One region of the Microbacterium sp. EB106-03-03-XG65 genome, then DNA from elsewhere that is predicted to be linked to it. Evidence: predicted binding sites of a transcription regulator. Region 1 holds the regulator's gene; each other region holds the start of a gene.

Region 1 (2,261 bases):
GCCGGTCACGGTGATGACCTCACCGGTGTCGACGTCGACGCACCAGACTCCGGGGGCACCCGCCGAGCTGGTGCCGGACAGCAGCACGGTGGTCCCCGCGACGTCATCGACACTGATGTGGCCGTCGGCGGGGAGCGCGAGAGGATGCGCGGACCCGGACGCGTCGATCAGCACGACCTGGTCGCGGCCCTCGGTGCGCACAGCGACGACCCGGCCGTCGGCAAGCGGGCGGTACCAGCGATTGCCGAGCACCCAGAGGCCGTAGCCGGTGTCGGCGTCATCGGTGGCGGCGAAAGGCTCGGCCGGGCCGAGCGCGGAGACGCCGCGCAGCGCCTGACGGTGCAGGGCCCATCTGCCGGACGGATCGTCGGAGTAGAGGAGCTGGTCGTCCTCGGTCCACTCGGGTTGCAGAGCGGCGCGCGTCGGAAGAGTCGTCGTGTGCTCGCCGTCGGAGACCACGAGCGCTGCACTCTCCCACGGCATCCGGCCCGCGTTCCACTGGACCCACGCGAGCCGGGTGCCGTCGGGCGACAGGGCAGGATGCGCGTAGAAGTCCGCTCCGCTGATGAACGTGCGGATACGCCGGTGGTCGTCGGCTGCGGAGCCGTCGAGCGGGATCTCCACGATGGCTCGCGTATGCGGTTCGGCATCGAGATCCTCTCGCACCGCGAACAGGCGTCCGCCGGCGAGGCGGAGGCCACCGTAGGAGGGGCCTGCGGGCGTCAGCGGCAGGATCACACCGGTGCGCGACATCCGCCTGACCCGTTGGTCTGCCGCATCGACGAAGTAGAGGGTGCCCGCGGGGTCCGCGGTCCAGGACCCGCCACCGTATTCGTGCACCCTCGATCGGGCGCTCCACGGTGCGGGGAGGACCACCTGTCCCGCAGAACTGCGTACGGCGACTCGCCCGCCCTCGGTCGGAACCGACTCTGCCCACCAGATCTCGTCACCGACGAACGCAGCGCCGTCGTATCGCGGGGACGACGCCGCGACGGATGCGGGAGAGAAGGGCGAGGACCAGGAGCCATAGGGCGACGACATGCTTCGACCCTACGGTCAACGCGGCCGGCACCGCATGTGCGGTGCGCTCAGACGGCGCGGAGCACGGCGACGATCTTGCCGAGTATCACGGCCTCATCGCCGAGGATCGGCTCGAACGCCGAGTTGCGCGGAAGCAGCCAGGTGTGGCCGTCGCGGCGCCGGAGAACCTTCACGGTGGCCTCCCCATCGAGCATCGCGGCGACGATCTCACCGTTCTCGGCGCTGCCCTGCGAACGCACGACGACCCAGTCGCCGTCGCAGATCGCCGCGTCGATCATGGACTCGCCCGACACCTTGAGCATGAACAGATCGCCCTTGCCGACCAGCTGTCGGGGGAGCGGGAAGATCTCTTCGACCTGCTGGTCGGCGGTGATCGGCACGCCTGCGGCGATCCTGCCGACGAGGGGCACGAGAGCGGCATCGCCGACGGGCGTCGCGATGTCGGCGGGGTTCTCGCCGCTCGCGCCGGGAAGATCGATCAGCACCTCCATCGCGCGCGTCTTGCCGGGGTCACGGCGCAGGTACCCGCTCAGTTCGAGCTGGCCGAGCTGATGCGTGACGCTCGAGAGCGACTTGAGTCCGACCGCATCGCCGATCTCCCGCATGCTCGGCGGGTAGCCGTAGCGGCTGATCGACGTCTGGATGACCTCGAGGATCGCCATCTGCTTCGGGCTCAGGCTCTTCCGACGGCGAGTGCGCGGAGCCTCTGACTCGGTGGCGGCGTTGTCGCTCATGATGCTCCTCAGGTGTCGACCCGGCGTCTCGGTTCGAATGTCGGTGGCCCGTGGTGGGGTGTTGCTATCGAAACCGTATCCGAGAAACGCAGCGATGGGGAATATCTGTTCGAGCGTGTCGGTTCTTTTCCGGAGCGGGTTTCGAAGAAGTCTTGACACACATTCGAATTCGAAGATACCTTCGGAACGTAGCTTCGCATTCACGGCTCCCGGCCGAGTCGCGAATGCGAACGCTACGCCACCTTCACCGCCCAGCGCGGGAGCAGCAGAGGAGCACGACATGAGCACCATCACCTTCAGCACCGCAGCCATCGTCCCGGCAGTGCCGACGACGCGCCTCCGGCTGACGGCGCGCGGTCGTCGAGTCGTGCTGGCGCTGGCGGCGCTGCCGCTCGCGGCAGGCGTCGCCTTCGGCGCACTCAGCGGCGGCAATGCGATCGCCTCGAACGACGATGTCGCGGTGGCGTCTTTCGAGACCGTCACGGT
Region 2 (2,261 bases), on a different contig from region 1:
CCGGTCGATCTCGCCCGCGGCATCCCACCGCTCGATCGCCTCGTTGTTCACGTGGCGCTTGACGAAGTCCTTGACGAGGTCGCGGAAGGCCTCGTGATCCTCTTCGTAGATGTCGCGTTCCATTGCGTCCTCCCGAACGTTCATGCGTCATTGCTCCGGCGATTCTATGCCGGTTCGCAGGTCCGCTCCACAGCATTGTGGGAATGCATCTCACAACCCGTGAGACTGGGTCTCGCGATTGTCGAAAGCCCTCAGAACGTCTTTACGGCTGGTCAGTGGGCGTAATCAGGTGCAGCGGGGAGCGCGAAGAACTCTTCGAGCGTGTGAAAGCCCCCCTCGTGGTACGCGGCGGCGAGCTCCGGCCCCAGGTACCTTAGATGCCAGGGCTCGGGCTTGTACCCGGTGATGCCCGTGCCCACCTGCTCGTAGCGCACGATGAATCCGTACTCCCACGCGTTCTCGGCCACCCACGCCCCCTGAGCGGTGCCCCCGAACGCATCGATCTCTCCGCACGAGCCGTCGCAGGCCACGAGGTCGAGTGCGAGACCGGTCTGGTGCTCGCTGTGGCCGGCTCGCGCCGACGAGGCATCGGCCCCGGCCTGGCCGCTGTTGCGCACGTGCGACGCGTGCGTGGCGACCTGCAGATCGTAGGAGCGATAGCCGTTGTTGGCTCCGATGCTGCCGACCCCCTCCGCGGCGGCGTCCGCGGCCAGAGCGCCGATCGCGGCCGCGACGTCGGAACGCGCCTGGCCCGATCTCGTGGTCATCGGCACGGGAAGATCGGCGAGCGGCGCGGGGGCGAACTCGACCGGCTCGAGCGGACGCGCCTTGTTGACGACGACCCAGACGTGTGCGGGGTCAGCGAGCGAGATGCACGGCGCGTTGCCCGCCACCACCGCGGCCCGGAAACTCTCGCCGCCGCCGAATCCCGCGATGATCGCCGCATCGTCGGCCACCGATATCGCCTCGAGCACACTGGGCTCGGAGCACGGGTCCGCAGCGGTCGTCGCCCCGACCTGCACCTCGGGCACCGCCTGCACCACGACGGGTTCGGGGAGAACCTGGACTGCGGCCTGAGGGGTCTCCACCGCCTCGGCTCCGGAGAGGGACAGCAGGATGCCGAGAGCCGTGACGGCGAGCCCGACAGGCAGAGCGATTTCGAAGATCGGGGAGCGCCGTGCCGCATGCTGAGGCTGCGGCGTGGAGAGCATGCCTCCATTGTCACTCATCCCAGGCCGGATGCTCGCTGAGACAGTCGACGGCATATCGGTGACCGGTTGACGCGAGAGTAGTCCATATGTTCGAATGAAGTATGCGATGGCAAGGGCAGAAAGTCGGAGAGATCGATGACTCCGCCCTGCCCGGGCTGGAGAACCGCGCCGGCATCGTCCGCTCCGTGACGACCCCCGACTTCGCGGGAATGACGTTCCACGAGGTGCTGTCGAAGTCTGCACTCAACCATGTCCCCGGCGCATCGCGCATGCCCTTCGCCTGGACGATCAACCCGTACCGCGGGTGCAGCCATGCATGCATCTATTGCTTCGCTCGCGGAACCCATGAGTATCTCGACCTCGACGGGGGCGCGGACTTCGACTCGCAGATCGTCGTCAAGACGAACATCGTCGAGGTGCTGCAGAAGGAACTGCGCAAGGGCAGCTGGCAGCATGAGACCGTCGCCCTCGGCACGAACACCGACCCCTACCAGCGCGCTGAGGGCCGCTACACGCTGATGCCGGGGATCATCGACGCCCTCGCCGCCTCGGGCACACCGATCTCGATCCTGACCAAAGGCACGCTCATCCGGCGCGACATCCCGCTGCTGGTGAAGGCCGCCCAGCGAGTGCCGATCGACATCCAGATGTCGATCGCGATGTACGACAACGAGCTGCAGAAGGCGATCGAACCGGGCACGCCCACCACTCAGGCGCGGCTCGACACCGTGCGGGCGCTGCGCGATGCCGGGTTCCGCGTGACGGTGTTCCTGATGCCGATCATGCCGCACATGACCGACTCGATCGAGGCGATCGACACCGCCCTGCGACGCATCAAAGAGGCCGGGGCGAGCAGCGTCGTCTACGGTGCTCTGCATCTTCGCGCGGGAGTGAAGCCCTGGTTCATGCAGTGGCTCGGCGAGGTGCGCCCCGACCTGGTCTCGTCCTACCGAGGCCTGTATCCGGGCGTCTCGGCCGAGACGCCGAAGGGATACCGGCAGTGGCTCGCGAAGCGGGCGCGACCGCTGATCCGGCTGCACGGTCTCGACG
Region 3 (2,261 bases), on a different contig from region 1:
CCCTCCCTCGGCCCCTTGATGTGCCATCCGGCATCGGGGCCGCCGGTGCGGTGTCGAAGTGCGACCCCTGAACGGGACAGCTGGGCGTCTGCCGTGTCGAAATAGCGCGCGTCGAGTTCGCGCACCTCGCCTGACGACACGGCCTCCACTCCGGGTATCCCGACCCACGCCGGAAGCGGAGTGGTGTCGTCGACGTCGTACTTGCGCTCGACCTCGACGACCCTGGACGGTTCGGAGTGCGACTGCGGAGCGGGGTGGTGCTCAGTCATCCGAGGGATTGATCTCCTCGAGTGCTTCGTCGTACCAGTAGTCGATCTCGGTGGGACCGTCATCGCTGCCGGTGTTCTGCTCGTCACCGCGGCGGTTGTACACCACCTGCGTCTCGCTGTAGGGGACGATCAGCTTGTCGTCCGCATCGTCGAGGGGAATGATCTGCCCGTCGAGCGGGCCTCCGTGGAGTCGTGCGAGTGCCATGTGCTTCACCCTAACCCCGACTCAGGTGATCGGTGCGTCATGCCACGAGTATGCCGAGCATCGCCCCGATGATCATCCACGGTCCGAACGCGATGCGAGTGGACCGATCCGCCCTGCGCAGCGACATCAGCACGGTGGCGTATATCGCCCCGAGCACGAACGCGGCGGCAGCGCCCACGGCGAGCGCCCGCCACCCGTGCCAGCCGAGCACGAGGCCGATCACAGCGGCGAGCTTCACATCGCCTCCTCCCATCCCCTCGCGGCTGGTCAGGCGCAGCAGCGCGTAGAAGCCCCCGAGGATCAGCATGCCGGCGCCGGCTCTCACCGAACGCGCAGTCTCGCCCAGGAGCGCGTCGAGGATCACGAGGGCGAGGAGTGCCCCGAGGGTGGGCAGCACGATCCGGTCCGGCAGCCGGTGCGAGCGGACGTCGATGACGAGGAGGGCACAGCCCACCGCGAAGAGTGCGAGGTGCACCACGATCAGAGCCAGGGTGCGGGGATCCATTGGGGAAGGGTAGAAGAGATGCGGGAGGCCGCGGAGAGCGGTGTGGATAACGTCGCCCGAGGCGCCGCGCCCGGCCTCGGCACGGTTCCGCGAATGTCGGACGTTCGAAATAGAGTCATCATCTCCAGTTGATTTACTAGTACATATATTCGAGGATGGACACATGGGGATCGGGCTCGAAGCGGTGACCGCGCTCTCTCCGGTGGGCGACTCTCGCGCCGGAGAGGTCCTGCGGCTGCGTCGAGAGATCAGCCGTATGCAGCGACGCCGCAGCGATCTTCCACTGCTCCCCCTCGACACAGCCTTCTCCTCTCTGCTTCCCGAACAGGGTCTGCAGACGGGAACCGCCTACACGGTCTCCCCCTCGCCGAGCCTGGTGCTCGCCCTTCTCAGCGCCGCCTCACGCCGCGGTCTCTGGTGCGCGGTGGTCGGCATGCCCACACTGGGCGTCGAGGCCGCCGCCGCATTCGGCATCGCTCTGCCCCGGCTGATCCTCGTCCCAGAGCCCGGAGAACGATGGCTGGCGGCGACCTCCGCACTCGCCGAGGTCGTCCCGCTGATCGCCGTGCAGCCCGGCAGCCGGGCACGCGACGCCGACGTGTCGCGCCTGAGCGCCCGCCTGCGGGATCGAGGAGGCACCCTTCTCGTCACCGAATCCGCGTCGGCAGGCGCCTGGCCGCAGAGCGAGGGCACGATCCGGCTGCACGATCAGCACTGGGAGGGCATCGGCGAAGGGTGGGGTCTGATCGAAGGATCCACGGCCACGGTGACCGCGACGACACGGCACAGCCCCCTGCCGATGAGCGTTCGAGTGCGCCTGCCCGGTCCTCAGGGCGGAATCGAGGACCTTCCCGCGGAGACCCCCGTCGAGACGGTGACCGGCTTGACCGCGTTGCCCGCCCTGCGCGACCAGGGAGACGACGGCGAACGTGAATACCGACCTCTGGCGGTGGCAGGGTGACCGCCCCGTTGCGCGTGCTCGTCCTGTGGTTCCCGGATTGGCCGCTGCGTGCAGCACTGGGAGGGCCACCGCCACATGCGCCGACCGCTCTCATGCACGCGAACACCGTCGTCGCCTGCACCGCATCCGCCCGAGAGCACGGAGTGCGCGCAGGGCAACGCCGCAGGGTCGCGCAGGGGCATCTCTCCTCGCTGCGGGTGCTGCCGCACGACCCGGCTCGTGACGAGCGGGCGTTCCTGCCGCTGATCCAACTCATCGAGAAGAACGCGCCCGGAGTGGCGATGCTGCGACCGGGACTCGCCGCCGTACGCGCCCGCGGCA

What was found. The regulator LexA, encoded in region 1, represses DNA repair genes until DNA is damaged. The targets are predictions, from matches to a motif close to TCGAACANNTGTTCGA.
Region 2: AC3WS6_RS04520 (Rv2578c family radical SAM protein) is a predicted target of LexA. The motif match lies at 1,290-1,305, and genes of this name have one in related genera.
Region 3: imuA' (DnaE2-dependent mutagenesis accessory factor ImuA') is a predicted target of LexA. The motif match lies at 1,117-1,132, and genes of this name have one in related genera.

Annotation. Positions count from the first base shown of each region.
Region 1 covers NZ_JBYTEB010000002.1:36,621-38,881, reverse strand. The annotation lists gene AC3WS6_RS13375 (S9 family peptidase) at 1-1,041, opposite strand, end outside; gene lexA (transcriptional repressor LexA) at 1,089-1,775, opposite strand; gene AC3WS6_RS13365 (LysM peptidoglycan-binding domain-containing protein) at 2,056-2,261, shown strand, end outside.
Region 2 covers NZ_JBYTEB010000001.1:937,714-939,974, reverse strand. The annotation lists gene AC3WS6_RS04530 (acyl-CoA dehydrogenase family protein) at 1-123, opposite strand, end outside; gene AC3WS6_RS04525 (M15 family metallopeptidase) at 273-1,211, opposite strand; gene AC3WS6_RS04520 (Rv2578c family radical SAM protein) at 1,313-2,261, shown strand, end outside.
Region 3 covers NZ_JBYTEB010000001.1:2,740,929-2,743,189, forward strand. The annotation lists gene AC3WS6_RS12955 (CYTH domain-containing protein) at 1-269, opposite strand, end outside; gene AC3WS6_RS12960 (response regulator) at 262-474, opposite strand; gene AC3WS6_RS12965 (prepilin peptidase) at 512-979, opposite strand; gene imuA' (DnaE2-dependent mutagenesis accessory factor ImuA') at 1,143-1,940, shown strand; gene AC3WS6_RS12975 (DNA polymerase Y family protein) at 1,937-2,261, shown strand, end outside.